DNA from 3 places in the Geodermatophilus maliterrae genome. Region 1 is predicted to be linked to each of the others. Evidence: riboswitches for the same ligand, from Rfam matches in the RefSeq annotation. Region 1 holds a riboswitch; each other region holds the start of a gene.
The links. Region 1 has a riboswitch for cyclic di-AMP ahead of ABQ292_RS22640 (C40 family peptidase). Riboswitches for the same ligand answer to the same signal wherever they lie in the genome.

Region 1 (9,890 bases):
GAGAAGCAGGCGTGCGGGGCGCCGGGCGTGGAGTGGTCGAAGGACGCGGCGGACGTGGCGTCCCGGCTCCTGGACGGCGACGTGTCGCTGGTCGGCGGGACGGCGTGGTTCTGGACGCGCGCCGAGCTCGCCGAGGCGGTCGACGTCCTGGTGGTCGACGAGGCGGGGCAGTTCTCACTGGCCAACGCCGTCGCCGTGGCGCGGGCCGGGACGTCGCTGGTGCTGCTCGGTGACCCGCAGCAGCTGGCCCAGCCGACGCAGGCCGTGCACCCCGGCGAGTCGGGCCTCTCCGCGCTGGAGCACCTGCTCGAGGGGCACCCGACCGTGCCCGAGGACCGCGGCGTCTTCCTGGACAAGACCTACCGGATGCACCCGGCGCTGACCGCCTTCGTGTCGGACCTGGCGTACGAGGGCCGGCTGCGGTCCGCCGACGACCGGGAGCGGATCACCGTACGGCCGGGCGGGCTGGTGTCCGGTGCCGGACTGGCGGTGCGGTACGCGGAGCACGCGTCGCCGTGCTCGGCGTCGTCGGACGCCGAGGCCGCGGAGGTGGCCGCCGTGTGGCGGTCGCTGCAGGGCCTCGGGGGGGTGGACGCCGAGGGTGTCGAGCGGCCGATCGGGCCGGACGACGTCCTCGTGGTGGCGCCGTACAACAACCAGGTCGGGCTGATCCGGTCGCTGCTGCCCGACGGCGCGCGCGTGGGGACGGTCGACCGGTTCCAGGGCCAGGAGGCGCCGGTGGTCGTGTACTCGACGACCTCGACGTCGGCCGACGACGCGCCGCGCGGGGTGTCGTTCCTCTACGACCTCAACCGGCTCAACGTGGCGGTGTCGCGGGCCAAGGCGCTGGCCGTGGTCGTGATGAGCCCGTTGTTGCTCGACGCCGCCGTGCGGACGCCGGAGCAGCTGCGCCAGGTCAACGCGCTGTGCCGCCTGGCGGAGATGGCGCAGCGGCCGGCGTGACCGACGACGGGCTGACCGAGGGCGACGCCGTCCTGGCGGCGCTGCTCGGTGTGCCGGTCGGCGTGCTGGCGCGGGCGCTGGGCGCGGGCTGGACCGAGGTGCCGGGGCCCGCTCACGAGGAGTGGTTCGTGAGCGGGGAGCCGGCTCAGGTGGCGGTCGGCTGGGACGGCTTCGGCTTCACGCTGGCGCGGCCCGAGCCGCGGTGGGACGGGGTGTGGCCGCTGGTGTGGGAGTTCGTGGCCGACCGCCGCTTCCAGGCGGAGGAGGTCCTCTACGAGCCGGAGGTGCTCGCGGCGGCCGCCGAGGAGGTCGCCCGACGGCGACGCCGGACCTTCCGCTGGTGCCCGATGTGCCGCGAGGTCAACGCCCGCGAGCACGTGCACGACAACACCGGCCTGTGCAGCCGCTGCGCCGGACACTTCCTCGGCATCGTGCACTGAACGGCACTGTCGGGCGGTTCGTGGAGGAGGGTCCCGGTCGGGCCTCCGAGGCGATCGCCATGACGAGCTCGTGCCTCGTCGTTCGACAGGGTCAGCCGGATCCCGTCCGGTCGAGGTGGATCACTGGCCGAGTCGCTCCAGGGCCTCGGCGTAGTGGGGCAGTTCCCGGTCGAGCACGCGGTCGAGGTCCGCGTCCGGCTGGCGGTCGGTGTCGACAGCCGGGAGCTCCTCGGTCGGTGGGGCCGGGACGAGCGGAGGTGAGCCGTCCGGACGAGCGAGGAGCTGCCGGACCCGCGCTTCCGCGTCGTTGCGCTGGATGCGGCAGACGGTGAGGAAGGCGCCGAGCGAGTAGAGGATGTCCTGGTCGATGGCGTCCCGTGGCACCTCACGGAGCCAGGTGACCGGTCGCTGGTGCCGCAGCGACTCAGGGGCGTCCGGCACGTAGCCGTAGGGCCCTGCGACACGACCGATGGCGACGATGGGCTCGGTCTTCAACGGCAGCGCGACCAGGTCACCGTCGGCCATCCGCCTCTGGAAGGCGTCGACCTGGCCGACCCAGTTGGAGATCGTCGAGGGCTTTGCATCCGGATATGACTCGATGAGCCGCTCCTGCAGCTCGTCGGTCGTCGTCACGTCGGAGAGGTCCCCAGCCTGTGACCAGCCGATCCCCACCACCCGACGGCTCAGCGCGATCTCGTCACCCTCGCCGTGCCGACCACTGCGGACCATCCAGAGCGCCATGCATCCCCCATCCCGAGCTGCCTGCGGATGCTCGCACCCGGAGGATCGGGCGCGCGCGGGGGCGTCAGGCGGCGCGGGGGAGCAGGGGTTCGGGGACGGTGATCTCGGTGCCGTCGGGTCGCCAGGTGCGCCATCGTCCGTCGGGTCGTCGCTCGACGCGGAAGCCGTGGTGGACCTGGGTGTGGTGGCGCTCGCACAGCAGCGCGGAGTTCTCCAGGTTGGTCTCGCCGCCGTCGATCCAGTGGATCAGGTGGTGCACCTCGGCCCACCAGGTGGGGGCGTCGCAGCCGGTGAACACGCAGCCGCCGTCGCGCAGCTCGACCGCCCGGCGCAGGTGCCGGTCGGCCAGGCGCTGCTCGCGGCCCAGGTCGAGCGGGGCGCCGTCGGGGCCCATGACGACGCGGGAGACGGTGGCGTCGCAGGCCAGCCAGCGGGCGCGGGCGGCGGAGACGGTGGCGCCGAAGCCCATCCGCCCGGCCCCATGGCCGGTGGCCGGGTCGACCAGGTCGTCGAGGTCGATCACGACGGCGATCTGCGGCTTGTGCCCGCGCAGCGTCGGAAGGCTCCCGGAGGCCAGGGCGGTGTCGGCCCGCTGCACGAGCGCGTCGCCCTGCCGCTGGGCGCGGGTGCGGTCGTCCCCGGCGGGGCGGTCGGCCTGCACGAAGGACTCGACCGCCGCCTGGAACTTCTCCCCACCGGCGGCGTCGAGGTGGAAGCGGCCGCTCAGCGACCCGTCGGCGTGCTTGGCCAGGGTGAACGCCCGGCCCTCGGTGGGGTCGGGTTCGGGGCCGTCGGGGTCGAGGTCGGCCAGGTAGTGCTGCACGACCGCCACCAGGTCGGCGTGCTCGCCCTCGACCGCGACGCCGGTGAACACCGCGTCGATCACGGCCAGGTCCACGCCCTGCGCGGCGGCCGCGGCCAGCCGCTGCGGCGTCACCGCCCGCGCCGCCACCGTCACCTGCTCGGCCGACACCAGGCCGGCGTCGTGCGCCTCGGCCAGCGCGGGCAGGTGTTCCAGCGCGCGTCCGTTGCGCACCAGCCGGGACGCCTCGGCGGCCGAGAGCCGGTAGTGCCCGCGCAGCCACGACGCCGCGCTCTTCAGCCCGTCGCGCTCGGGAGCCTGGGACAGCTCCGCGGCCCGCACCCGCCGGGCCAGCAGGGCATCCACCCGGTTGCGCTCGGCGACCAGCGCGGCGACGTCGTCGAGGCCGTCACCGCCCACTGGACCACCCGAACACATGTACGAATCCTAGCTGATCGGGGTAGGGCGATCAACCTGAAAAGCCAGGTCAGCGGCTCGTAAGGTGCCATCAACGCTACAAAGGCACCACGTGGCAGAGGAGGTCGTGAGGTGTCATCAGCGCTACAAGGGCACCGTCTCCGAGCGGTCACGGCGGTGGCTGGCCGCCGACCACGCCGGCGACCACCGCGGCCGCGGCGTGACCGGACCGGACGGCGTCCGGCACGGGCAGCCCGGCGCGCCAGCCGAACAGCACCCCGGCGGCGAACGCGTCTCCGCACCCGGTCGTGTCGCGCAGCCGTCCCTCCGGCAGCGGCGCGACGGGCACCTCCCCCGTGCCAGCCGCCGTGACCACCCGGGTCGGGCGGGCGCCGGCGTGCACCAGCACCAGCCCGGGTGCCCACGCCGGCAGCTCGCCGTCCAGGTCCAGGGCCGTGGCCTCGGCGGCGTTGCAGCAGAGCAGGTCCGGCCGCAGCCCGGTGAGCAGGTCGACGTACGCGCCGGCACCGTGCTGCTCGATCCGGGTTGCGGCGGCGACGTCCACGCTGACCGGCACCCCGGCGTCGTGCGCCCTGTTCGCCGCGGCCCGCAGCGCGTCGGGGAAGCGCAGCAGGTCGTAGCCGTCGAGGTGGACGACGGCGGCGCCGGCCAGCCACTCCGACCGGACGTCGGCCGGTTCCAGCGCGCCCTCGCCGCGGTCGGTCAGCAGCGTGCGCTCGCCGTCGGGGTGCACCAGCACCGTCGACACCGGCGCCCGCCCGCGGCGCACCACCGCCACCTCGACGCCGCGCCCGGCGAGACCGGCCAGCAGGCCGTCGGCGAGCGGGTCCGCGCCGGCCCAGCCCGCCAGCCGGGACGGCACCCCCAGCCGCGCCAGGTCCGCCGTCACGTTGGCCGGGGCGCCGCCGGCCGCCGTCGTCCGTACGACCCGCTGTTGGCCGCCGACCACCAAGGGGGCCGACAGCTCGAGCATCTGGTCGGCGACCAGCTTGCCCAGCGCCACGACCGGTCCCCGCCCGGCGGGGCGGGGCCACGCCGGGCCGGTGGAGGTCACGGCCAGGGAGTCTCCACCGTGCACGGGATCCCGGGCGTTCCGGCCGGCCGGGCGCCCACGACCACCGGGAGTGGGTGACCGCGCCGTCCTGACGCGACGGCGCCCCGGCCCAACCAGGGCCGGGGCGCCGTCCGTGGAGCGCGTCAGGCGATGCGACGGGCGCCCTGGTACTGCGGCATCGAGTCCACGTCGACCACGGCCACCGGCTTGCCGGCGGTCGAGGCGTGGACCATCTGGCCGTTGCCGATGTACATGCCCACGTGCGAGACCGGGCTGTAGAAGAACACCAGGTCACCCGGCTTGAGGTCGGACTTCGCCACCGGGGTGCCGAACGTCGACTGGGCCTTCGAGGTGCGCGGGATCGAGACGCCGGCCGCCTTGTAGGCGAAGCTGGTCAGCCCCGAGCAGTCGAACCGGTCGGGACCGGTCGCGCCGTACAGGTACATGTCACCGCGCTGGGCGAGCGCGGTGTCGACGGCCGTCTGGGCCGCGCTGCTGGACGCGGCGACCGGCGCAGCCGTCACGGCCCCACCAGCACCGCCACCCACGGCAGCCGAGGCCGGGAGGGGCGAGAGGGCGATGCCGGCTCCGGCGATGGCCGCGACGGCGATGCCGCGGAACGAGCGACGAGCGGTGGACGTGCGGGTAGTCGTCATCGACGACGGTTCTCCTGTTCTCCACGATCGCCTACCGGGTTAGCTGACGGGTTCGGACGGAGGAGTCGCCCGGCGCGACGAGTCGCGCTCCACCCCAGTGCTGCGGTGGGTCCCCGGCCCGGGAGACCGGCTGGGTGCCGGTGTCCGGTTCGGCGCATCCGGCGGGTGTCACACGGGGAGTGACGAAGGACCCTGGCCGGACCGCGACGACGGTAGGTAGGGGTCCCTGAACGCTCAACCGGCCCGGTGGACCGCCACGCCCGACCCCGATCCGCGGATTTGACTCCGGTTCCGGATCCGACACGCCTCGGTGAGCTGCGCGGACACACGAGGTCCTTGACGTGCGTGTCGCCCCTGGCCGGCGCGGACACGCCGGGCCGGACGAGAAAGGACGCGGCGGTGCGTCCGAACGCGGAGTCAGCGGCCCGCCACCCACACGGCATGGGGACGCCGGGGATCCGCAGGGTTGCGGCGCGCGTCGACGGGGCACGAGGAGAGGAATCGACACGAGGAGGCAACCCCATGGGGATGTTGAGGAAGCTCGTCGCTTCGGGCGTCGCCGCCAAGGTGGTGCAGGAGCTCCAGAAGCCGCAGAACCAGGCCAAGATCAAGAAGTTCATCCGCGACTACCAGGCGAAGAACAAGGGGGGCGGCGGCACGGCCGGTCGCTACTGACCGCACCGCGCACCACCCTCGCGACCCTCGTCCCGGTTTCCCGGGACGGGGGTCGCGTCGGGTCTAGGTGGGGTGTTCGTGCCAGGCCGGGTCTCCTGTGTCGCGAGTGCGTCGTGGGAACGACTCGGCATCTGGATGAGGCGGTTCCGAGACCATGGCGTGTCAGGGTCCTTGCGTTCGATCCCGACGCGGTGCTGGCGCAGGTGCGCACGGCAACGACCCGTTGTCCGGGGCCCTCAACCTCAGGGGATGCCATGACCCAGCCCACCTACAGCCCGCCGCTTGCGCAGCCGCCCGCTCCGGCGCCGGCCAAGAAACCCTTCTACAAGAAGGCCTGGTTCCTCGTCCTCGCCGCCCTCGCGGTCATCGCGGTCGTCGCCCCTAAGGGCGGGAGCTCCGGCGACGACTCGGCATCGGGTGGCTCGGTCGCCGCCGGTGAGTCGGTCGCTCAGGACTCGACTGACGCGGTGGCTCAGGAGTCCGCTGACCCGGCCGCCGTCGGCATCGGCCAGTCGGCTGCCGACGGTGACTTCCAGTTCGTCGTCCACGGTGTCGACTGCAGTCAGACCGAGCTGGGCGACCAGTACTTCAACACGACCGCGCAGGGCCAGTTCTGCCTCGTCGACCTGACGATCACCAACATCGGCAGCGAGTCGCAGAGCTTCCTCGGCGACAACGCCACACTGTTCAACGCACAGGGGCAGAAGTTCAGCGCCGACACTGAGGCAGCGTTCTACCTGGAGAACGCCGACTCGCTGTACGAGGAGATCAACCCGGGCAACGCCCTGAACACCAAGGTCGTCTTTGACGTCCCGGCCGGCATGGTCCCCAGCTCGATCGAGCTACACGACTCGATGCTGTCCGGCGGCGTCACCGTCGCTCTGCAGTAATCCGTCCGACCGAAGGGGGCCCCGCCACGCCAGCGGGGCCCCCTTCGTCATCTCCGGTTCGACCCGACCCTTCAAGGCGCTCACTTCGACACCACTGGCGAGCACTCAGTCGTGGCCCTCTCCAGGCACTTTGGGCGAACGCCCTCGCGTCGAGCAGGGCACCGGCGCGCGCCGTGTTCTTGCCGCACCGTTTGCGCTGGTCCGGGGCACCCGCCAGCCTGACGCCGGGCCCGCCGCAGAGTCGCGGCGGACCGACCGAGGAGGCGCCATGAGCAGGGACATCGACGGCAGCCGGATCGACGCCGTACTGGCCGACGCGGTGGAGCGGGGTGCGGTGCCGCACGTCGCCGCCATCGCCGCCGACTGCGACGGCGTGCTCTACGAGGGCGGTGCGGGTGCGCGCGTCGCGGGGGAGCCCGACGGCCCGGTCACCACGAGCACCCAGTTCCGGATCATGTCGATGACCAAGATGGTCTGCACGGCCGCGGCGCTGCAGCAGGTGGAGCGCGGCGAGCTCGACCTCGACGCCCCGGTCGAGCAGTACCGCCCCGAGTTCGCCGACGTCCGGGTGCTCGAGGGCTTCGACGGCGACACGCCCCTGCTCGTCGAGCCGGCCAGCAAGGCGACCGTCCACCAGCTGGTCACCCACACCACGGGACTCGGGTACTGGTTCTGGAACGCCGAGCTGTTGGAGTACGAGACAGCGACCGGGATCCCGAACGTCGTGCCCGGCTCGGCGCGGGCCTTCGAGGCGCCGATGGTCGCCCACCCCGGGACCCGGTACGTCTACGGCATCAACACCGACTGGCTCGGCAAGGTGGTCGAGGCGGTGGCCGGCACGACCCTGGACGAGGTCGTCGCGGCCGGCATCACCGGGCCGCTCGGGATGACCGACACGATGTTCCGGCTGGACGAGGGCCGGAAGGCCAAGTGCGTCGCCATCCACACCCGCGGCGAGGACGGCCGGTGGACCGCCGTGGACGAGATCCTCAACCAGGAGCCCGACTGGTGGGCCGGCGGGCACGGCCTCTACTCGACGCCGCGCGACTACAACCGCTTCGAGCGCGCCCTGCTACGGGGAGGCGAGCTCGACGGCGAGCGCATCCTCTCGGCGGAGATGGTCGACCGGGCCTTCAGCAACCAGATCGGCGACCTCGGCTTCCCCGCCGAGATCCTCACCGCGGATCCGCCGATCACCGACAGCCTGCGGGCCGGCCCCGGCCACACGTGGGGCTACGGGCTCCTCCTCAACACCGAGGACCAGCCGGGCCGCCGCCGGGCCGGCACCGGTGCCTGGGCGGGGCTGTTCAACACGCACTTCTTCATCGACCGCACCACCGGCGTCTGCGCCTCGATCTACACCAACTCGCTGCCCTTCATCGAGCAGGACGGCGCCTGGGCGCTGTACGGCGAGTTCGAGGAGGCCCTGTACGCCGCGCTCTGAGCACGGGCGGGGGGACGGCGCACCGCCGTCCCCCCGCCCCCGGCTCACGGCCGGCCGGCGTGGTGGACGTCGACCCCCGTGGCCAGCAGCACCGCCTCGCGCACCGGCGCCCAGTTGTGCTCGCAGGAGTCCGGCGCGGCGCACACGAGCAGCGTCCGGCCGTCGTCGCCGCCGAGCATGCAGGCGAACACCCCAGGCCCTCGGGCGCGGCGACGGCGTCGACGATCCCGCCGCCCTCGGCGACCACGGACCCCCTCCGCCATGAGGCGGACCCTAGGAGGTGGTGGCGGCGGTCATGCCCGGACCCAGCGGCACCGGGTCCGGGCCGGCGACGATCGGCGCGGTCACCGTGCCGATCCGCTCCACCGTCACCGCGACCTCGACGCCCGGCCGCAGCCACGGGTGCCGCTCCTCTCCGTGCAGCGACCGCAGCTCCAGCAGGCAGCCGGTGCCGACCGTGCCGCTGCCGACGACGTCGCCCGGCCGCAGCTCGGTCCCGCGCGAGGCGTAGGCGAGCATCTGGCCGAACGACCAGTGGATGTCGGCCCAGCTGCCGCCGCCCTGCTCGACGCCGTCGACCTCGGCCGCCATCCGCAGCGCGTAGCCGGCACCCGAGCGGTACGGCTCCAGCTCGTCGGGCGTCACCACCACGGGGCCGAGCGTCGTCGCGCCGTCCTTGCCCTTGGCCGGGCCGAGACCGACCTGCGACTCCACCCGCTGCACGTCCCGTGCGCTCCAGTCGACGAACACCGTGTAGCCGGCGATCGCCGCCTCGGCCTCCTCCGGCGTCAGGTCCGACCCGCCCCGGCCGACGACCGCGGCGACCTCGACCTCGTAGTCGAACGCCGCCGAGCCGGGGGAGACCGGCACCGGCTCGCCCGTCCCGCGCACCGCCGCGGGGTTGGTGAAGTAGAAGACCGGCTGCTCGTACCAGACCGGCGGGACCTCCCGGCCGAACGCGGCGGAGGCGTTGCACGCGTGCTCCTCGAACGACAGGAAGTCGCGCACCGACGGCGGCCGCGGTACAGGCGCGCGCAGCACCACGCCGGCCTCCGGCACCACCTCGGCAGGGTCACGATCCGCAGCCGCGGCGAGGTCGGGCAGCAGGTCGACCAGCGCCGCGTCGAAGCCGCGCACCTGCCCGTCGCGCAGCAGCCCGGCCCGCTCGGCCCCGTCGGACGGCGAGACGTAGGTGACCCAGCGCATCAGCTCTCCTCCCTCATGCCCGGCAGCCGATGGGGCCGCCGTGGAACTCGACCATGTCCGGCCAGATGTCGGCCAGCGGCAGCCGCTCGCCGGGTGGCCGGCCGTCGAGCTCGGCGTACGCCCGGTGCAGGTTGCCCACCAAGCGCTCGGACTCCTGCCATGCCGCGTAGGGGTTGTCCGCGTGCCGGCGCGCGGTCTCCAGCGGCGACCACCCGGCTGCGTGGCCCTCTCGCGCCGTCGCGTCGACGAAGGCCGCGTAGCCCGCGAGGTCGTCGAGCAGCCGGGTCACCTCCTCGCCGCGGCACACCGGGCCGTGCCCGGGCACCAGCACCTCCGACTCCAGCGCGCGCAGCGCCGCGATCGCCCCGGGGTAGCCGGCCACGCTGCCCTCGGCGAGGAACGGCTGGCCGCCCGCGAACGCGATGTCGCCGGCGAAGACGACCCGCTCGGCCGGCAGCCACACGACGACGTCGCCGCGGGTGTGCGCCGGCCCGACCGCGTGCAGCTCGACCGCGCGCTCGCCCAGGTGCAGCGTCATCGCGCCGGTGAAGGTGACGTCGGGCGGACGCACCTCCAGGTGC
Region 2 (9,890 bases), on a different contig from region 1:
CTCCACCATCGCCGCCTTGGCCCGCCCGTGCAGCCGCGGGATGGCGAAGGTGTGCGGGTCGCCCTCCTTGAGGTGGTAGACCGACCGGAGGGTCAGGTACTCGCGCCACTGCTCGGGGGTGCCGTGCCGGGCCATGTGCCGCGACAGCGACGGGCCGTCGTCGGCGGCGATCAGCGCGGTCAGCTGCACGTCGATCGGCTCGTCCGTCGGGGTCCGGGTGCCGGTCAGCTCCTGCAGGGCCGCGGTGTGCCGCCGCTCGAGGTGCGCGCGCAGCGTGAGCAGCGCGGGGTCCCACTCGAGCGCGTCGTCGACGTCGTCGAACCCCCGGTAGTGCAGCTCGTAGCAGACCGCGAGCGCCAGCTGCAGGTCGTCGTCGTGCAGCGGGTCGGCGGTGGCCTCCGCCGTGCGGGCGGCCAGGTCGACGGTGCCGGGGGAGACGGGACCGGCGAGGAGGTCGTCGCGGAGGGCCGCGCTCAGGGGGCCCCGGGGCTCGGGCAGACGCATGCACGGGGCCATGCCCCGTACTGGCCCTTCTGATGCACCGTGCACGATGTGATGCCGCGCCGGGTAAGGGCTGCCCATGGCAGAGCTCCGCGACCGCGTCGTCCTCGTCACCGGCGGCAGCGCCGGCATCGGCCGCGCCACCGTGGCCCGCCTCGCCGGCGCCGGGGCCCGGGTGGTCACCTGCGCCCGGGACGGCGACCGGCTGGCCGAGGCGGTGGCCGGCCTGCCCGGGGTCACCCCGGTGGTCGCCGACGTCGCCGACGGCACCGACCGGGAACTGCTGGTGCGGCGGGCCGTCGAGGCCCACGGCCGGCTCGACGCCGTCGTCCTCAACGCGGGCCTGGCCTACGCGGCGCTGGTCGAGGACACCCCGGGCGACGTCGTCGAGGGGATGGTGGCCACCAACCTCACCGGCGTCGTCGAGCTGAGCCGGCTGGCGCTCCCGCACCTGCTCGCGTCGGCCGCGGAACGCGGGCGAGGCGACCTGCTCGTCGTCAGTTCCTCGGGCGGGCTGTCCCAGGTGCCGCCGCTGACGGTCTACTCGGCCACCAAGGCCGGTGTGCAGGGCTTCGTCGCCGGGCTGCGGCGCGAGGTGACCGCCCGCGGCGTCCGCGTGCACACCGTCATGCCGGGGCCGGTGGCCACCGAGTGGATGGCCCGCGGCCACGGCTCCGCACCGGCCTCCGACGCCGACGCCCGCGGGCGGCTCACCCCCGGCATCGCGACCGAGCAGGTCGCCGGGGCCGTCGCCCGGTGCCTGACGTCGTACTGGTCCCGGTCGGTGGCGGTCCCGCGGGTCATGGGCCTGGCCCGGCTCGGCGAGGTGTTCCCGGTCAACCGGGTGCTGGACCTCGTGGTGTCGCGGCAGACCGACCGCATCCGGGCGATCTCGGCGCGCATGGTCGACGAGCGCACCGGCTGACCGCGCGCGGACCGACGGCGGACAGGAGGATCCCGGCGTGCCCTTCGACCCACCGTCGGCGGTCCTGCGGACCGCCGGCGCCGACGGCTGGACGCTGGTCGAGCCGCTGTCCTACGTCGGCAGCCGCGACCGCTTCGTCGTCCCCGCCGGCTTCCGCACCGACCTGGCCACCGTGCCGCGGCCGGTGCTGTGGCTGGTCCCCCCGGCGGGCCGCTACACGCTGGCCGCGGTGCTGCACGACTGGCTGTGCACGGTGGGCATCCGCACCGGCGCGGTGACCTCGCGGCAGGCCGACGGGATCTTCCGACGGGTCATGCGCGAGGCCGGCGTCCCGGTGCTGCTGCGCTGGCTGATGTGGACCGGCGTCCGCTGGGGTGCCCTCGCCGACGCCGAGCGGCGGCCCGGCTGGTGGATCAGCGCGCCCGGCGTGCTGGCCGTCTCGCTGCTGGCCGCGCCGCTGGTGCTGCCGTCGGTGCTGCTGGTGCCCGGGCTGCTGGTCTACGCCGCCGCCGAGCGGCTGGTGTCGGGGGAGGACTGGGGACGGGCCTGGTCGCGGGCTGCGCGACGCCCGACGGACGACGAGGCTGCCGTTCATGACTGACGCCTCCGGCCCGCCCTTCCGCGCCGACCACGTCGGCAGCCTGCTGCGCCCGCCCGCGCTGCTCGGGGCGCGCGCCCGGCACGCCGCCGGGGAGATCGACGCCGCCGAGCTGCGCGCCACCGAGGACGAGGCGATCGCCGACGTGGTCCGGCTGCAGGGCGACGTCGGTCTGCGCACCGCCACCGACGGCGAGTTCCGCCGCGCCTCGTGGCACATGGACTTCATCTACGCGATCGACGGGATCAGCAAGGTCGCCGGCGAGGACATCGTCGTCCACTTCCGGAACGCCGACGGGACGATCGACTTCACACCGGCCGGGCTGCACGTCGACGGGCCGCTGTCGATCGACGAGCCGATCTTCGGGGCGGACTTCGCCTACCTGCAGGGCCAGGTCTCCGAGCGGCAGACGGCGAAGCTGACCATCCCCTCGCCCTCGATGGTCCACTACCGCGGGGGCGCGGCCGCGATCGACCCGGCCGTGTACCCCGACGAGGACGCCTTCTGGGACGCGCTGTCGGCCGCCTACGCGCAGCAGGTGCGCGGGATCGCCGCGGCCGGCTGCACCTACCTGCAACTGGACGACACCAGCCTGGCCTACCTCAACGACCCCGCGCAGCGCGCCGAGCTCGCCGCGCAGGGCCGCGACGCCGAGCACCAGCACGAGCGCTACATCCGGCAGATCAACGCCGCGCTGGCCGGCCGCCCGGACGGCCTCACGGTCACGACGCACATGTGCCGGGGCAACTTCCGCTCGTCCTGGGTGGCCGAGGGCGGCTACGACTTCGTCGCCGAGGCGCTGTTCGGCGGCCTGGAGGTCGACGGGTTCTTCCTCGAGTACGACGACGCCCGCTCCGGTGGCTTCGAGCCGCTGCGCTTCGTGCCGCCGGGCACGCGGGTCGTCCTGGGCCTGGTGACGACGAAGCGGCCGGAGCTGGAGAGCAAGGACGCCCTCAAGCGGCGCATCGACGACGCCGCGCGGTACGTGCCGCTCGAGCAGCTCGCGCTCTCGCCGCAGTGCGGGTTCTCCTCGACCGTCGAGGGCAACGCGCTCACCCGCGACGAGCAGGTCGCGAAGCTGGCGCTGGTGGTCGAGACCGCCCAGGAGGTCTGGGGGTGAGGACCTCGGCCCCCTCGTAGGGCCCCGCCGCGAGCCCGCGAGCGGTGCGGGGCAACGGGCCCTCGATCACGGGCCGGTCACGACCGGGGCCCGTGCTGGGCGGACGGGCCGGCGGCTGACATGCTCCCAGCGTCTACCAGGACAGCGTCGTCCGGGCGCTGTCTGTGCTCGTAGGGAGGGCGCCCGTGTCCACCACCGTCAGCAGGTCCGACACCGACGGAGGGCCACCCGGAGGGACCGGCCGCCGGGCGTCGCTCAAGACCGTCCTCGTGTGGTCCGCTGTGTCGATCGTCGGCGCCGTGGCCTGGACCGTGCTCGCCCTCTCGCGCGGTGAGACGGTCTCGGCGCTGTGGATCCTGTTCGCCGCACTCTGCTCGTACGCGATCGCCTACCGCTTCTACTCCCGGTTCATCGCCTACCGGGTGCTCAGGGTCGACGACCGGCGGGCCACACCGGCGGAGCGGCTGCACAACGGCATCGACTTCGACGTGACCGACCGGCGGGTGCTCTTCGGGCACCACTTCGCCGCGATCGCCGGCGCCGGACCGCTGGTCGGCCCGGTGCTCGCCGCGCAGATGGGTTACCTGCCGGGGACCATCTGGATCGTCGTCGGCGTCATCTTCGCCGGCGCCGTCCAGGACATGGTCGTCATGTTCTTCTCGATGCGCCGCAACGGGAAGAGCCTCGGCCAGATGGTCCGCGAGGAGATCGGGATCGTGGGCGGCATCGCGGCGCTCATCGCCGTCTTCGCCATCATGATCATCATCTTGGCGGTGCTCGCGCTCATCGTCGTCAACGCACTCGCCGAGTCGCCGTGGGGCGTGTTCTCCATCGCCCTGACCATCCCCATCGCCCTCTTCATGGGTGTCTACCTGCGCACGATCCGTCCGGGACGGGTGCTGGAGGCCACCGCCATCGGCGTCGTCCTCCTGCTGGCGGCGGTCATCGGCGGCGGCTACGTCGAGGAGATGGGACTGGCCGAGACGCTGACGCTGTCGAAGGAGTGGCTGGTCCTCGCCCTCGTCGTCTACGGGTTCGTCGCCTCCGTGCTGCCGGTGTGGCTGCTGCTCACCCCCCGCGACTACCTGTCGACGTTCATGAAGGTCGGCGTGATCGTGCTGCTCGCCATCGGTCTGCTGCTCGCCCGGCCGGTGCTGCAGGCCGAGGCGGTGACCGACTTCGCCCGGGAGGGGACCGGCCCCGTCTTCGCCGGGTCGCTGTTCCCGTTCGTCTTCATCACCATCGCCTGCGGCGCACTGTCCGGCTTCCACGCGCTGATCTCGTCCGGGACGACGCCGAAGATGGTGGCCAAGGAGAGCCAGGTCCGCCTCATCGGCTACGGCGGCATGTTGATGGAGTCCTTCGTCGCCATCAGCGCGCTCATCGCCGCCGTCGTCATCGACCAGGGTCTGTACTTCGCGATGAACGCCCCGGCCGGTGTGACGGGCGGCACCCCGGAGACGGCGGCGGCCTACGTCAGCGGGCTGGGGTTCCCCACCTCGGCGGAGGATCTCGCCGCGGCCTCGGCGGCGGTGCAGGAACCGAGCCTGATCTCGCGCACCGGCGGTGCGCCGACCCTGGCCGTGGGCATCGCCAACATCCTGTCCCAGGCGTTCGGCACCGGGATGGCGGCCTTCTGGTACCACTTCGCGATCATGTTCGAGGCGCTGTTCATCCTGACCGCCGTCGACGCCGGCACGCGGGTCGGGCGGTTCATGCTCCAGGACACGATCGGCAACGTCTGGAAGCGCTTCGGTGACCTGTCGTGGCGGCCCGCGAACATCATGGCCAGTGCGGCGGTGGTCGGGCTGTGGGGCTACATCCTCTACGTCGGGGTGACCGACCCCCTGGGCGGCGTGAACCAGCTCTTCCCGCTGTTCGGCATCGCCAACCAGCTGCTGGCCGCGATCGCGCTGACCCTGGTGACGGTGCTGCTGATCAAGCACGGGAAGGTGCGCTACGCCTGGGTCACCGCCATCCCGCTGGCCTGGGACCTCACGGTGACGATGACGGCGAGCTGGCAGAAGGTGTTCTCGGGCGACCCGAGGGTCGGCTACTTCACGCAGCGCCAGCTCTACGCCGATGCCCTGGAGCGAGGCGAACTGCTGGCTCCGGCGCAGGACGTCGACCAGATGGAGCAGGTCGTCTACAACTCGACGCTGAACGGGGTGCTGCAGGCGGTGTTCGCGCTGCTGACCCTGGTCGTGGTCGTCAACTCGGTCGTCGTGATCGCCCGCGCCCTGCGGGCCGGCGGGCCGGTCCCCACCACCGAGGAGCCGGCCGTGCCGTCGTCCATCGTGGAGCCGTCGGGGCTGTTCGCCACCGCGGAGGAGAAGCGCGTGATGGCCGAGCAGGAGCGGATGGTCGGCGCGGGTGCGCGGGGCCAGGGCACCTTCACGGAGGAGGGTCCGTCCCGGTGACCGCCGCCTGGACCGTCCGCGAGGCCGCCGTCCGGACCTGGCGCGGGGTGCGCTGGTACCTGCGCGAGTGCAGCGGGGAGGCGCGCTGGGACGACCACCTGCGGCACTGCGCCGAGCACGGCCACGAGCCGATGAGCCGGCGGGAGTTCGAGCGGCGGCGCGCCGACGAGCGGGAGCGCAACCCCGTCAGCCGCTGCTGCTGAACCGGACGACCGCGGCCCCCTGCCCACGGGTGTGGGCAGGGGGCCGCGGTCCGTGGGCCCGGTGGCTCAGGCCGCGTAGTTCACGTGCACGTGGTCGAAGTGGTTGGCCGTGACGCTGCCGCGGTCCTCCATCTGCTTCCAGGAGCCGGTCGGCGAGCTGAGGATCTGCTGCTCCCAGATGACGTAGTCCACGCCGAGCTCGTCCCAGTGGTCGATGTGGTACTGGACGATCGCGTCGCCGAGGGCGGCGTCGGTCAGGACCATGTAGTCCAGCGCCAGGCCGGAGGGGTGGCCCTTGGGGTCGACGGCGCTGGCGCGGGTGCCGCCGAGGGTGATCGAGCCGGCGCCCGGCACGGCTGCGACGACGGCGTCCGCCGCGGCCTGGACCTGCGGCTGGACACTGCCGGCGCTGTTGGTGATGCGCGCGACGGCGGCAGCGGCCGTCTGGACGACGGGGGCCGACGTGGTCGACGGGGCCGACGTGCCGGCGGTCGTCGTCGTGGCGGCGGGGGCCGCCTCGGCCGGAGCGGCGGGGGCCGGCTGCGCCGGAGCGGCCTGCTCGGCCCCGGAGGTGGTCAGCACCAGTCCCGGCGTGAGGCTGTTCGGGTTGCTGCCGATGACGTCGACGTTGCGCTGGTACAGCTCGCGCCACGACTCGCTGTGGGCGGCGGCGATCTCGCGCAGCGTGTCGCCCCGCTCGACCGTGTAGTCGCCCCCCGCGGCGTGGCGGCCGTAGGTGTCGGCGCGGTCCCGGTCGCCGCGGTCGCCCGCGTCGTCCTGGCCGGTCGCCGGGGCGGCGACCGGCTGCTCGGCGGCGGCCGGCTGCTCGGCGGCGGGCGCCGGCGCGGACGTCCCGGCGGCGGCCGGGGTGGTGCCCTCGGTCAGTCGCGCCCCGCAGGTCGGCCAGGCGCCGATGCCCTGCCCGGCGAGGACGTTCTCGGCGATCGCGACCTGCTGGGCGGGGGTCGCCAGGTCGGCGCGGGGCGCGAGCTCGGTGCCCCCGTAGCCGGCCCAGGTCGCCTGGCTGAACTGCAGCCCGCCGTAGTAGCCGTTGCCGGTGTTGATGCTCCAGTTCCCGCCCGACTCGCACTGGGCGACGCCGGTCCAGTCGTGGGTGGGAGCGGCGGCCGCCGCCGGGGAGCCGAGGACACCGAGCCCGACGGCGGTGGCGCCGGCTGCGACGGGGGCCTTGGCGAGGACCTTCTTGGTGCGGACGTAGCGGGGTGCGCGGTGCTTGGCCATGAGTGGTCTCCGATCACCGCCGGCGAGGTGAGCTGTCGGGTTCGGGCGATCGGTGCCCGGCCGCGGGACGCGGCTTCACCCCGAGGCGCGCAGGCCGCAGGGCCGTGGCGCGCCGTGGACGTGGGTCCCCCACCCCTGCCCTGGGATCGGTGGAAGGCAGCCGGTGGGCAGGGTTTGGCGGTCCGGCGCCGCGCTCCCTTTAGCTGAGCGCAGCCAAGAAGCTACGTTCCGTCATGTCAGTTGTCGCCGTGACGCCGGTCACACCCGGGTCCCCCGGATCGCCGTCGGCGCGGCGTGACTGGTCAGCGGTCCGTCCGCGATCGGGTGCGTGGCGCAGGCCACGTCCACTGGACCGGCCCGGACACGCTTCGTCCCACGTGCCCCAGGAGTGTCCCGGCGCCCCAACGGGGGTCAGGTCGGGTGGGCGCGGTGCCGACTCTGAGAGCACGTTCCCGAGGCCCGCGGGCCCGTCCGAGGAGTGCCCATGCCGTCGTCCCACGACCCGAGCCGCCGCCTGACCGAGCTGCGCGCCGGCATGTCCGTCCTGACCAGTGCCGCCGCCGACCTCGGCGTCGGCAGCCAGACCGAGGTCCGCGTGCTGGCCGACGGCCGGCTCTGGCTGGCCGAGCAGCAGGTCGCGGTGAGCGCCGCCGACGTCTACCAGGCCGCCCGCGGGCTGGTCGCCGCCCAGCTCGACGCCATCGCGCAGGTCTCCGGCCAGCCGGTCGAGGACCACGCGTTGGCGTGGCTGGTGACGCTGCAGACCAACGAGGTCATGGTCGGCCTCGAGGACGAGGCCGCCGCCTTCGACGCCGCCCTCGACGCCCCGGCTCTCGACGGCCCCGCCTTCGACACCGCCGCGCTGGAGGACGACGCCGCCTGACGCGCTCCCGGGGCGGCGCGCGGTGGTGCCGGCACTCAGGGCAGCACGTTCGGACCCGCGTGCGCCGGGCGCGGCTGCTCCTCGGAGTAGGGGCGGATGGCGATCAGGGCGACGTCGTCGGCCGCCCCGCCCTCCGGGATCAGCGTGGCGACGATGCGGTCGCACAGGCCCTCGAGGTCGAGGTCCGTGCTCCCGGCGAGCAGCGCGGTCAGCCGCGCCATGCCGCTGTCGAGGTCGCGGACGGCCGGACGCGCGGGCCCGCCGACGGAGGGGGACGGTCCCGGGGGCGTCCCGGGGGCGGGATCGTGCTGCTCCAGCAGCCCGTCCGTGTAGAGCAGCAGGGTGGACCGCACCGGCAGGGTCAGCTGGTGCTCCGGCCGGGGCCGGTGCGGGTCGACCCCCAGGGGGAAGCCCACCCGGTCGGTGAGGACGTCGACCCTGCCGTCCGGGTGCAGCAGCAGCGGTGGCGGGTGGCCGGCCGAGCTCCAGGTGATCGACCGGTCGACGGCCGGGCGGTCGGCGTGGAAGCGCTGGACCCGGGCGACCAGGGCGGTGGCGAACACGTCGTGCCCGAGGGTGTCGCTGGCGACGTCGACGGCGGTGAGGACCTCGGCCGGACCGGCCGTCCCGGTGTGACCGGCCATCCGCAGCATGGTGCGCAGCTGGCCCATCGTGGCCGCGGCCGTGATGTCGTGACCGGCGACGTCGCCGATGACCAGGCTGGTGGTGCGCGCGGCGTCGAGGTAGGCGTCGTACCAGTCCCCGCCGACCAGCTGCGCGTCCTCGGCGGGCAGGTAGCGGGAGGCCAGCTGCAGGTGGTCCGGTTGGGGGAGCAGCGGGGGCAGCAGCGCCCGCTGCATGGTCTCCGAGACCGCCTTCTCGAAGGAGGCGACCCGCGCGGTCTCGACCACCAGGCCCGCGCGGGTCATCAGCGCGGTGACCAGCTCGCGCTCGCGCTCGCCGTAGGGCGGCGCGCCCCGCAGGCGGCCGACGGTGAGGACCGCGACCACCTCGCCGCGGCGGATCACCGGCGCGACGAGCGCGCTGCGCACGTCCAGCAGGCGGACCGCGTCCTGCTGGGCGGCGGTCAGGCCCGCCGCCTCCGGCAGGTCGATCAGCTCCACCTGCCCGGTGACCGCGACGTGTCCCGGGCCGGTGGCCTCGCCGACGCGGCGGCCGGCGCGGTCGATCCACGCGCGCAGGGCCGGCAGCGCCGCCGGGTCGCGGTGCTGGGACGCCACCGGCAGGAGGCCGCCGTCGCGGCCGACGGTGCACACGTAGGCGAAGTCGCCGAGGTCGGGGACGGCGAGGGCGACCAGCGCCTGCCACACGTCGCCCGGGGCCAGGTCGGCGGTGAGCAGGTCGCTGATGCGGGCCAGCAGACCGGCTCGCTGCGCCTCGGCCCGCGCGCTGGCCCGGGCCTGCTCGGCCTCGAGCGTGGCGACGCGGAGGGCGACCTCGCGGGAGGCGATCGCGGCCAGCTCGTCGAGCAGCTGGACGTCCTCGGCCGTCCACCGGTGCACCGTGGTGTCGACGACGCAGAAGCTGCCCAGGACCTGCCCGTCGGGCAGCCGGACCGGGAACCCGGCCCACGCCCGTACGCCCATGCCGGTGATCGAGGGGTTGCCGGCGGTGCGCTCGTCGGCGGTCACGTCGGCCAGCGCCAGCGGCTCCCCGTCGAGCACGTACTGGCAGAAGGACTCCTCGACCGTGTTCTCCGTCGGGCTCCCGGGCGGCAGGCCCTGACTGCTCAGCCAGTAGGAGCGGGCGTCGTCCACCACGGTCATGAAGGCCAGCGGCGCGCCGGTCAGCCGCTGCGCGATCCGGGTGAGCCGGTCGAAGGACTCCTCCCCCTCGGCGTCGAGCAGCTGCGTCAGGCGTACCGCGGCCAGCCGCCCGGGGTCCGCCGCGACATCGCGGCCCGTGGCAGGTCCACCGTCACGGGCGTCGCGAGCGCACACGCCCCCCATCCTGCACGGGACGGTGGCCCGCAACCCG
Region 3 (9,890 bases), on a different contig from region 1:
GAACTGCCACGGCGTCGAGGCGCCCCACTCCTCGCCCATGAACAGCATCGGGGTGAACGGGCTGGTCAGCACCAGCGTCGCACCGACGGCGAGCAGGCCGGGGGAGAGGGACGCCGAGACCCGGTCACCGACGGCGCGGTTGCCGATCTGGTCGTGGTCCTGCAGGTAGCCGAGGAACTTCCAGCCCGGCAGCCGCGCGGTGTCCACCGGCCGGCCGTGGTGGCGGCGGCGGAAGCTCGACCAGGCGCCGTCGTGGAAGAACGCGCCGGTCAGCGTCCTGGCCAGCCCGGCGAGCCCGGCGTCGGCGAAGTCGCGGTAGTAGCCCTGGCCCTCGCCGGTGAGCGTGGCGTGCAGCGCGTGGTGGAAGTCGTCGCTCCACTGCCCGGTCATGCCCAGGCCGCCGGCCGCTCGCGGGGTCACCGTGCGCGGGTCGTTGAGGTCGCTCTCGGCGATCAGCGTGAGCGGCCGGCCCTCGGCCACCGACAGCCGGTCGACCTCGCGGGCCAGCTCCTCGAGCACGTGGGTGGCCCGCTCGTCGACCAGCGCGTGGACGGCGTCGAGCCGCAGCCCGTCGACGTGCATGTCGCGCAGCCACATCAGCGCGTTGTCGACGATGTAGCGGCGGACCTCGTCGGAGTCCGGGCCCGACAGGTTGACCGACTCGCCCCAGGTGTTGGCGCCGCCCTCGGCGAAGATCGGCATGTAGAGGGGCAGGTAGTTCCCGGACGGGCCGAGGTGGTTGTAGACGACGTCCTGGACGACGCCGAGGCCGCGCTGGTGGCAGGCGTCGACGAAGCGCTGGTAGGCCGCCGGGCCGCCGTAGCTCTCCTGCACCGTGTACCAGAGGACGCCGTCGTAGCCCCAGTTGTGCGTGCCGTCGAAGCCGTTGACCGGCAGCAGCTCGACGAAGTCGACGCCGAGGTCGACCAGGTGGTCCAGCCGCGTGATCGCGGCGTCCAGCGTGCCCTCGGGGGTGAAGGTGCCGACGTGCACCTCGTAGACGACGCCGCCGGCCAGCGGGCGCCCGGTCCACGCACGGTCGCCCCACGCGTACGCGGCCGGGTCGAAGCGGCGGGAGAGGCCGTGCACGCCCTCGGGCTGGCGCCGCGAGCGCGGGTCGGGACGGGGGGTGTCGTCCTCGCCGAGCAGGTAGCCGTAGTCGGCCTCCGGTGCGGCCTCGACCTCGGCCCGCCACCAGCCGGCGTCGTCCCGGCGCATCTCGTGCACCGACCCGTCGACCTGCAGGCGGACCCGCTCGGGGACCGGCGCCCAGACGGCGAACTCGACGGGTGCGGACATGCAGGGGCCTCCAGGAGTCGGCGGGGTGACCGGGGAGGTGTGCCCACCCGGGTTGCGGTCAACCCCGGGGCGGTACGGCAGCCGGGGGGAGGAGCTCCCCCCGGCTGCCGTGCGGCTCACGGGAGCTGCAGCACCTGACCGACGTGGATGCGGTTCGGGTTGCCGACCGAGTCGCGGTTGGCCGCGAACAGCGCCCGCCAGCCCCCGTCGACGCCGTGCGCGTGGGCGATCCTGCCCAGCGTGTCACCGCGCTCGACGGTGTGGGAGTCGCCCCCGGCCTCCGCCGGAGCGGCGGCCGGAGCGGGAGCCGGAGCCGCCGCCGGGGCCGGGGCAGGGGCGGGCGCCGCGGCCGGGGCCGCGCCGGCCTCGGGCGCGGACGGGTCGAGGGCCTTGCCGCAGCTGGGCCAGGCACCCGGGCCCTGCACGTCGAGCGTGCGCTCGGCGACGGCGATCTGCTGCGCCTTGCTCGCCAGGTCGGCGCGCGGGGCGTGGTCGAGGCCGCCGAAGGCCGCCCAGGTGCTCTGGCTGAACTGCAGGCCGCCGTAGTAGCCGTTGCCGGTGTTGATGCTCCAGTTGCCACTGGACTCGCACTGGGCGACGGCGTCCCAGTCGTTGGGCGCGGCCGCGGAGGCCGGGCCGGCGAGGACGCCGATCGAGGTGGCCGCGATGCCGACGGTGACGGCGGTGCGGCGGGCCAGCGTGGCCATCCGCTGCGGCGTCGAGGCGCGCCGGCGACCGGTGACGGACGTGGACGAGGACATGGCTGTACTCCGATCCGCCGCCTGCGAGGTGAGCTGTCGGGTTCGGAGCGATCGGTGCCCCGGCCGCACGACGTGCGGCTTCACCCCGAGACGGTGCTGCCTGGCCCCCGTGGCACGGCGGCGACCGTCGAAGTGGGTCCCCCACCCCCGTCCTGGCGGTGCAGGAGGAACGGACGCCGACGGACGGGGTTGGGCGGATCGGCTCCGGCGCCCGGCTCTCTGTCGGCCGGGTGCGCGGGCAAAGGTAACGGCCGGGTCACGGCGGGGCACGTCGCGCCCCAGGGGTCCCGGGCGTGTCGGCCCGCGTCGGCCCGGAGGGCCGTCCGCGTCACCGCTGGTCACACCGCCGCGGGCGGGCGTCCTCCCGCGGCGGTGTGACCTCGACCTCAGTCGCGGACCAGCAGGGCCACCGGCAGCCGGGCCAGGAGCTCGCCCACCGGCGTGCCGCCGGCGTCGGAGACGACGCGCGCGCCGGTGAGGACGTCGCGCCAGGCGCCGGTCGGCAGGGCCAGCGCGGTGTCGCCCCAGCCGGCGGCGGCCAGGCCGACCGGCAGGCGGGTCGCCACGGTCACCGCGCCGTCCTGCCCCTCGGCGCCCCGGTCGAAGGCGACCACGTGACCGGCGGCCGACCCGGTGACCTCGACCGGGCGGTAGCCGGCGAACAGCTCCGGGGAGTCCCGGCGCAACCGCAGCACCCGGGAGACGACGAGCAGCTTGGCCGCGCCGGTGTCGTCGACGGGGGGCACCTCCCCGCCGTCGAGCCGGGCCAGCAGCTCCCGGCGCCGGTCGTAGTCGACCGGGCGGCGGTTGTCCGGGTCGACCAGCGAGCGGTCCTCCAGCTCGGTGCCCTGGTAGACGTCGGGGACGCCGGGCATCGTGAGCTGCAGCAGCTTCTGCGCCAGCGCGTTGGACCGCCCGGCCGGGCCGGTGCGGGCGACGAACTCCTCGACCTCGGCGTTGGTCGTCGCGTCGTCGTAGGCGGCGTCGACCAGTGCGTGCAGCCGGGTCTCGAACGCCTCGTCGACGTCGGTCCAGGTGGTCGAGGTGCCGGCCTCGCGGGCGGCCTTCTCGGCGTAGGCGTGCGCCCGCTCGCGCGCCAGCGGCCAGGCGCCCACCAGGTTCTGCCAGACCAGGTGGGCCAGCGGCCGGTCGGACAGCGGGTGCCGGGACAGCCACCGCCGCACGAGCTCCGCCCACTCGGTCGGCACCTCGGCGAGGACGGCCAGGCGGGCCCGGGTGTCCTCGCTGCGCTTGGTGTCGTGGGTGGTCAGCGTGGTCATCGACTCGGGCCTGCGCGCGACCCGGCGGCCCTGCGCCTCGTGGAACTCCTCGACCGTGCTGCCGAAGCGGGCCGGGTCGCCGCCCACCTCGTTGAGCACCACGAACCGCGCCCAGCGGTAGTAGGCGCTGTCCTCGACGCCCTTGGCCATCACCGGGCCGCTCGTCTGCTCGAAGCGGGTGGCCGCCTCGGTGCCGGCCTGCGACAGCACCGAGTGCAGCGCGTCCACGGCCGCGACCAGGTCGGGCCGGCGGTCCCGGACGGTGGACACCGCGGCGTCGAGGTGCCCGCGCCCGTCGGGCAGGTAGCTGCGGTAGACGCCGAAGGTGGCCAGCAGCTCGGCCAGCGCCTCGGTCTGCTGCGCGCGGTCGACGCCCGGCAGTTCGCCGATCACCCGCACCAGGCGGGCGACCTCCGAGCCGAGGATCCCGTCGGTCACCTCGCGCTTGCAGTCGTGGACCAGCTGCGCGTAGTCGACCTCGCGCCCGGACAGCTCGGTGTCCAGCGCGGTCAGCGCCGCCTCGCCGGCCGGGTCCACCAGGACGTCGTCGACCTCGGCGAGCGCGTCGTAGCCGGTGGTGCCGGCCGTCGCCCAGCTCTCCGGCAGGTCCTCGCCCGGCTCGAGGATCTTCTCCACCACGGTCCAGCGCCCGCCGGAGGCCTCGGCCAGCCGGTCGAGGTAGCCCTTCGGGTCGGCCAGGCCGTCGGGGTGGTCGATCCGCAGCCCGTCGACGGCGCCCTGCGAGACCAGTCGCAGCACCAGCTCGTGGGTGGCGTCGAAGACCTCGGGGTCCTCGACCCGCAGCCCGGCGAGGGTGTTGATCGCGAAGAACCGCCGGTAGTTCAGGTCGGTGTCCGCGCGCCGCCAGTCCACCAGCTCGTAGTGCTGCCGGTCGTGCACCTCCTGCGGGGTGCCCTCGCCGGTGCCCGGTGCGACGGGGAAGCGGTTGTCGTAGTAGCGCAGCTCCGGACCGTCGGGGGTGTCGACGACCTCCAGCTTCTCGACGTCGTCGGCCGACCCGAGCACCGGGATGCGCACCCGGCCGCCACCGAAGTCCCAGTCGACGTCGAACGCCGACGCGTGCGCGCTGTCGCGGCCGTGCCGCAGCACGTCCCACCACCACGGCGCCTCGGCGGGATCGGCCACGCCCATGTGGTTGGGCACCAGGTCGAGCACCAGGCCCAGCCCGTGCTCGTGCAGCGCCGCCACCAGGCGGTCGAAGCCGGCCTGCCCGCCGCGCGACTCGTCGACGTGCGCGTGGTCGACCGTGTCGTAGCCGTGCGTGCTGCCCTCGGCGCTGCGCAGCAGCGGTGAGGTGTAGGCGTGGCTGACCCCGAGGTCGGCGAGGTAGCCGGCCACGGCCGCGGCGTCGTCCAGCGTGAAGTCGGCGGTGACCTGCAGCCGGTAGGTCGCCGTCGGGACGTCGCGGCGCCGGTCCGCGCCGAGCGGCTCGCTCACCGTCACGACCGTCGAGGGGCGCTGAGCACGACCATCGAGCGGTCCCGCACGGTGATCGTCTCGCCCGGCTTGAGCTGCGTCGGCTCGACCTCGCCCAGCTCGGCGGTGTCCACCACGACGGTCCAGGCCGCGGCGTACTCCTCGGCGGGCAGGGTGAAGTCCATCGGCTCGTGCGAGGCGTTGAACGCCAGGTAGAAGTGGTCGTCGACGACGTCCTCGCCGCGCTCGTCGGTCGACCGGATGCCGTGCCCGTTGAGGTACATCGCGATCGACTTGGCGAAGCCGGCGTCCCAGTCGTCCTCGGTCATGAGGTCGCCGCCGGGCGTCAGCCAGGCGATGTCCTGCACCGGGGCGCCCGCCTCGCGCCGGACCGGCCGGCCGTGGAAGAAGCGGCGACGGCGGAACGTCGGGTGCTCGACGCGCAGCCGGGTGACCAGCTTGGTGAACTCGAGCAGTCCCTCGTCCACCTCGTCCCAGTGGATCCAGGTCAGCGGCGAGTCCTGGCAGTAGCCGTTGTTGTTGCCCTTCTGCGTGCGGCCCAGCTCGTCGCCGTGCAGCAGCATCGGCACGCCCTGGCTGAGCATCAGCGTGGCCAGGAAGTTTCGCCGCTGGCGGGCGCGCAGGGTGAGCACCTTCTTGTCGACGGTCTCGCCCTCGACCCCGCAGTTCCAGCTGCGGTTGTGGCTCTCGCCGTCGTTGTTGCCCTCACCGTTGGCCTCGTTGTGCTTCTCGTTGTAGGAGACCAGGTCGTTGAGCGTGAACCCGTCGTGCGCGGTGACGAAGTTGATGCTCGCGACCGGCCGCCGTCCGGAGTGCTGGTAGAGGTCGGAGGACCCGGTGATCCGGCTGGCGAACTCGCCCACCGTGGCGTCCTCGCCGCGCCAGAAGTCGCGGACGGTGTCGCGGTACTTGCCGTTCCACTCGGTCCACAGGGCGGGGAAGTTGCCCACCTGGTAGCCGCCCTCGCCGACGTCCCACGGCTCGGCGATGAGCTTCACCTGGCTGACCACCGGGTCCTGGTGCACCAGGTCGAAGAAGGCCGACAGCCGGTCGACGGCGTGCAGCTCGCGGGCCAGCGTCGAGGCGAGGTCGAAGCGGAAGCCGTCGACGTGCATCTCGGTGACCCAGTAGCGCAGCGAGTCCATGATCAGCTGCAGCGCCTGGGGGGTGCGGGCGTTGAGCGAGTTCCCGGTGCCCGTGTAGTCCATGTAGTACTGCGGGTCGTCCTCGACCAGCCGGTAGTACGCGCGGTTGTCGATGCCCTTGAACGACAGCGTCGGGCCGAGGTGGTTGCCCTCGGCGGTGTGGTTGTAGACCACGTCGAGGATGACCTCGATGCCCGCCTCGTGCAGGGTGCGGACCATCCCCTTGAACTCCTGCACGTGCATGCCGTTGTCGGTGTTGCTCGCGTACTCGTTGTGCGGCGCGAAGAAGCCGATCGTGTTGTAGCCCCAGTAGTTGCGCAGGTCCTTCTGCTGGAGGGTGTCGTCCTGCACGAACTGGTGCACCGGCATGAGCTCGATGGCGGTGATCCCGAGGTCCTGCAGGTAGGACACGACCGCCGGGTGGGCGATGCCGGCGTAGGTGCCGCGCAGCTCCTCGGGCACGTCCGGGTGGGTCATCGTCAGGCCCTTGACGTGGGCCTCGTAGATGACGGTCTTGTGGTAGGGCGTCCGCGGCGGGCGGTCGACGCCCCAGTCGAAGTAGGGGTTGACGACGACGGACTTCGGCATGTGCTCGGCCGAGTCGTCGTCGTTGCGGTCGCCGCTGGTGAAGTCGTAGCCGAAGACCGAGGGGTCCCAGTCGATCTGGCCGTCGATCGCCTTGGCGTAGGGGTCGAGCAGCAGCTTGTTCGGGTTGCAGCGCAGCCCCTGCCGCGGGTCGTAGGGCCCGTGGACGCGGTAGCCGTAGCGCTGCCCCGGCTGGATGCCGGGCAGGAACGCGTGCCAGACGTAGCCGTCCATCTCGGGCAGGCGGATGCGCGTCTCGGTGCCCGCGTCGTCGAACAGGCACAGCTCGACCTTCTCGGCCACCTCGCTGAAGATCGCGAAGTTGGTTCCGGTGCCGTCGAACGTGGCTCCGAGGGGATAGGCGGTTCCGGGCCACACCTGGGTCATCGAGTGTTTCCTCCTGCACTGGCGCCCCCGTCCGCGGGGCGCGGTGGCCCCCTGCCGCGGCCGTCGGCAGGGGGTCGGGGCACGACTGCCCGCGTTGCCAGTGCCCGATCCGGACCGCCCCACACGTGACGCGGCGGAGGTCACGCCGTCCCCGGTCCGGGACGCCAGGGGCCGGGTGCAGGGACCGGTGCAGGGACGGGTGCGGGAACGTCGTCCCCGGGCCGTCCCGGGGACGACGACGCCCCCCGCGGCGGGGCCGCGGGGGGCGTCGTGCGCAGGTCCGGCTCGGGCCGGGGAGCGCGAGCGGCGGGGTCCGACCTCGCCCGGGAGGTCCCGGGTGGCACTGGTCCCCAGCCGGGGCGCTCCTGCGAGAGTGCACGCTAGCGGGCGCCCCGGAGCGGGGCGAGCAGGACGTCCCCGCCAGGTCAACCCCCGTCGTCCGGTGCGCCCCCTCCGTCCCGCTGGTCGCGTCCGTGCGCGGACGTCGCAGCCGCCCGTCCCGTCACACCCGCTGTTCTGTCGCACGCCGGTCGTACCGTCGTCCCCGTGCGCGCGACCACCGACATCCGGCCCACCCAGGGGCGCTTCCGCGTCGTCAGCGAGTTCCAGCCCTCGGGCGACCAGCCCGCCGCGATCGAGGCGCTCGCCGAGAAGGTGAACTCCGGCGAGAAGGACACCGTGCTGCTGGGCGCCACCGGCACCGGGAAGTCGGCCACCACCGCCTGGCTGATCGAGCAGGTGCAGCGGCCCACCCTGGTGATGGCGCCGAACAAGACGCTGGCCGCACAGCTGGCCAACGAGTTCCGCGAGCTGCTGCCGGAGAACGCCGTCGAGTACTTCGTCTCGTACTACGACTACTACCAGCCCGAGGCCTACGTCCCGCAGACCGACACCTACATCGAGAAGGACTCGTCGGTCAACGACGAGGTCGAGCGGCTGCGGCACTCGGCCACCCAGGCGCTGCTCACCCGCCGCGACGTCGTCGTGGTGGCCACCGTCTCCTGCATCTACGGCCTGGGCACGCCGCAGGAGTACGTCGACCGGGCGCTGAAGATCTCGGTGGGGGAGGAGCGCGACCGCGACGACCTGCTGCGCACCCTGGTCACCGAGCAGTACACCCGCAACGACCTGTCCTTCACCCGCGGCACCTTCCGCGTCCGCGGCGACACGATCGAGGTCTTCCCGGTCTACGAGGAGCTCGCCGTCCGGATCGAGATGTTCGGTGACGAGGTCGAGCGGCTGTACTACCTGCACCCGCTCACCGGCGAGGTGGTCCGCGAGGTCCAGGAGCTCTTCGTCTTCCCGGCCACCCACTACGTCGCCGGCCCGGAGCGCATGGAGCGGGCCATCACCACGATCGAGGCCGAGCTCGAGCAGCGGCTGGCCGAGCTCGAGCGGCAGGGCAAGCTGCTGGAGGCCCAGCGGCTGCGCATGCGCACCACCTACGACATCGAGATGATGCGCCAGGTCGGTTTCTGCTCGGGCATCGAGAACTACTCGCGGCACATCGACGGCCGGGCACCGGGCACCGCCGGCGCGTGTCTCATCGACTACTTCCCCGACGACTTCCTGCTCGTCATCGACGAGTCGCACGTGACCGTCCCGCAGATCGGCGGCATGTACGAGGGCGACATGAGCCGCAAGCGGACGCTGGTCGAGCACGGCTTCCGGCTGCCCTCGGCGATGGACAACCGCCCGCTGAAGTGGGAGGAGTTCACCGACCGGATCGGGCAGACCGTCTACCTGTCGGCGACGCCGGGCCCCTACGAGCTCGGCCGCAGCGGCGGCGAGGTCGTCGAGCAGGTCATCCGTCCCACCGGCCTGGTCGACCCGGAGGTCGTGGTCAAGCCGACCAGGGGCCAGATCGACGACCTGGTGCACGAGATCCGGGTGCGGGTCGAGAAGGACGAGCGGGTCCTGGTCACCACGCTGACCAAGAAGATGTCCGAGGACCTCACCGACTACCTGCTCGAGCTGGGCATCAAGGTCCGCTACCTGCACTCCGAGGTCGACACGCTGCGCCGCGTCGAGCTCCTGCGCGAGCTGCGGCAGGGCGAGTTCGACGTCCTCGTCGGCATCAACCTGCTGCGTGAGGGCCTCGACCTGCCCGAGGTGTCGCTGGTGGCGATCCTCGACGCCGACAAGGAGGGGTTCCTCCGCTCGGGCACCTCGCTGATCCAGACGATCGGCCGCGCGGCGCGCAACGTCTCCGGCCAGGTGCACATGTACGCCGACACGATCACCCCGTCGATGGCCACGGCGATCGAGGAGACCAACCGGCGCCGCGAGAAGCAGATCGCCTACAACACCGAGCGCGGCATCGACCCGCAGCCGCTGCGCAAGAAGATCGTCGACATCCTCGACGGCATCTACCGTGCGGCCGAGGACACCGAGGGCGTCGAGCTGGTCGGCGGCTCCGGCCGGCAGCAGTCGCGCGGCAAGGCGCCCGTCCCGGGGCTGTCGTCCAAGGCCACGGCCAAGGGCAGGGGCAAGGCCGGAGCGATCGACGTCCAGGGCCTGCCGCGGGCCGAGCTGGCCGACCTCATCACCCAGATGAACGACCAGATGCTGGCCGCCGCCCGCGAGCTGCAGTTCGAGGTGGCCGCCCGGCTGCGCGACGAGTTGACCGAGCTGAAGAAGGAGCTGCGGCAGCTCGACGCCGCCCACGCCTAGAGGGACCCCCTGCCCCACCTCCCGCGGGCTCGCGGCGGGGCCCGGGACAGGGCCGGGCGATGAGAGTTCTCTCATCGCCGGAACACCGTGCTTCCCGACCACGTCCTAGGGGAAGTAACTGCTCGACGGCGGCCCGTGTAGGCGGACGCCGTCGAGCGGTCATCCGTGTGGAGGGGAGTATCCCCGCGCGGCGGTGTCGTCAACACGAGGTCCCCGAGGGCCTCCGGTGCCGCCGGCTCCCTCAGAGACGAGGGAGCGGGAGAGACCTCAGGCGCGACATCGCGGCGCCGCGCGCCGCCGAG

Region 2: it holds a riboswitch for cyclic di-AMP, as region 1 does, so the genes downstream of both, ABQ292_RS04865 (transglycosylase family protein) here and ABQ292_RS22640 (C40 family peptidase) in region 1, are expected to answer to the same signal.
Region 3: it holds a riboswitch for cyclic di-AMP, as region 1 does, so the genes downstream of both, ABQ292_RS21765 (transglycosylase family protein) here and ABQ292_RS22640 (C40 family peptidase) in region 1, are expected to answer to the same signal.

The regions. Positions count from the first base shown of each region.
Region 1 is NZ_JBFNXQ010000109.1:416-10,305, reverse strand. Features, by position in the region: gene ABQ292_RS22665 (TM0106 family RecB-like putative nuclease) at 1-963, shown strand, start outside; gene ABQ292_RS22660 (hypothetical protein) at 960-1,403, shown strand; gene ABQ292_RS22655 (restriction endonuclease) at 1,524-2,144, opposite strand; gene ABQ292_RS22650 (HNH endonuclease signature motif containing protein) at 2,209-3,384, opposite strand; gene ABQ292_RS22645 (carbohydrate kinase family protein) at 3,533-4,438, opposite strand; gene ABQ292_RS22640 (C40 family peptidase) at 4,582-5,094, opposite strand; cyclic di-AMP (ydaO/yuaA leader) riboswitch at 5,107-5,241, opposite strand; gene ABQ292_RS22635 (hypothetical protein) at 5,617-5,769, shown strand; gene ABQ292_RS22630 (DUF4352 domain-containing protein) at 6,024-6,659, shown strand; gene ABQ292_RS22625 (serine hydrolase domain-containing protein) at 6,928-8,103, shown strand; gene ABQ292_RS22620 (hypothetical protein) at 8,148-8,294, opposite strand; gene ABQ292_RS22615 (fumarylacetoacetate hydrolase family protein) at 8,377-9,309, opposite strand; partial or broken gene ABQ292_RS22610 (MBL fold metallo-hydrolase) at 9,323-9,890, opposite strand, start outside.
Region 2 is NZ_JBFNXQ010000009.1:19,974-29,863, reverse strand. Features, by position in the region: gene ABQ292_RS04895 (iron-containing redox enzyme family protein) at 1-504, opposite strand, end outside; gene ABQ292_RS04890 (SDR family oxidoreductase) at 581-1,426, shown strand; gene ABQ292_RS04885 (DUF1353 domain-containing protein) at 1,464-2,027, shown strand; gene ABQ292_RS04880 (5-methyltetrahydropteroyltriglutamate--homocysteine S-methyltransferase) at 2,020-3,144, shown strand; gene ABQ292_RS04875 (carbon starvation CstA family protein) at 3,330-5,564, shown strand; gene ABQ292_RS04870 (CstA-like transporter-associated (seleno)protein) at 5,561-5,767, shown strand; gene ABQ292_RS04865 (transglycosylase family protein) at 5,834-7,009, opposite strand; cyclic di-AMP (ydaO/yuaA leader) riboswitch at 7,012-7,171, opposite strand; gene ABQ292_RS04860 (hypothetical protein) at 7,494-7,892, shown strand; gene ABQ292_RS04855 (GAF domain-containing SpoIIE family protein phosphatase) at 7,928-9,853, opposite strand.
Region 3 is NZ_JBFNXQ010000099.1:1,250-11,139, reverse strand. Features, by position in the region: gene treZ (malto-oligosyltrehalose trehalohydrolase) at 1-1,299, opposite strand, end outside; gene ABQ292_RS21765 (transglycosylase family protein) at 1,416-2,060, opposite strand; cyclic di-AMP (ydaO/yuaA leader) riboswitch at 2,064-2,193, opposite strand; gene treY (malto-oligosyltrehalose synthase) at 2,447-4,798, opposite strand; gene glgX (glycogen debranching protein GlgX) at 4,801-6,915, opposite strand; gene uvrB (excinuclease ABC subunit UvrB) at 7,462-9,588, shown strand.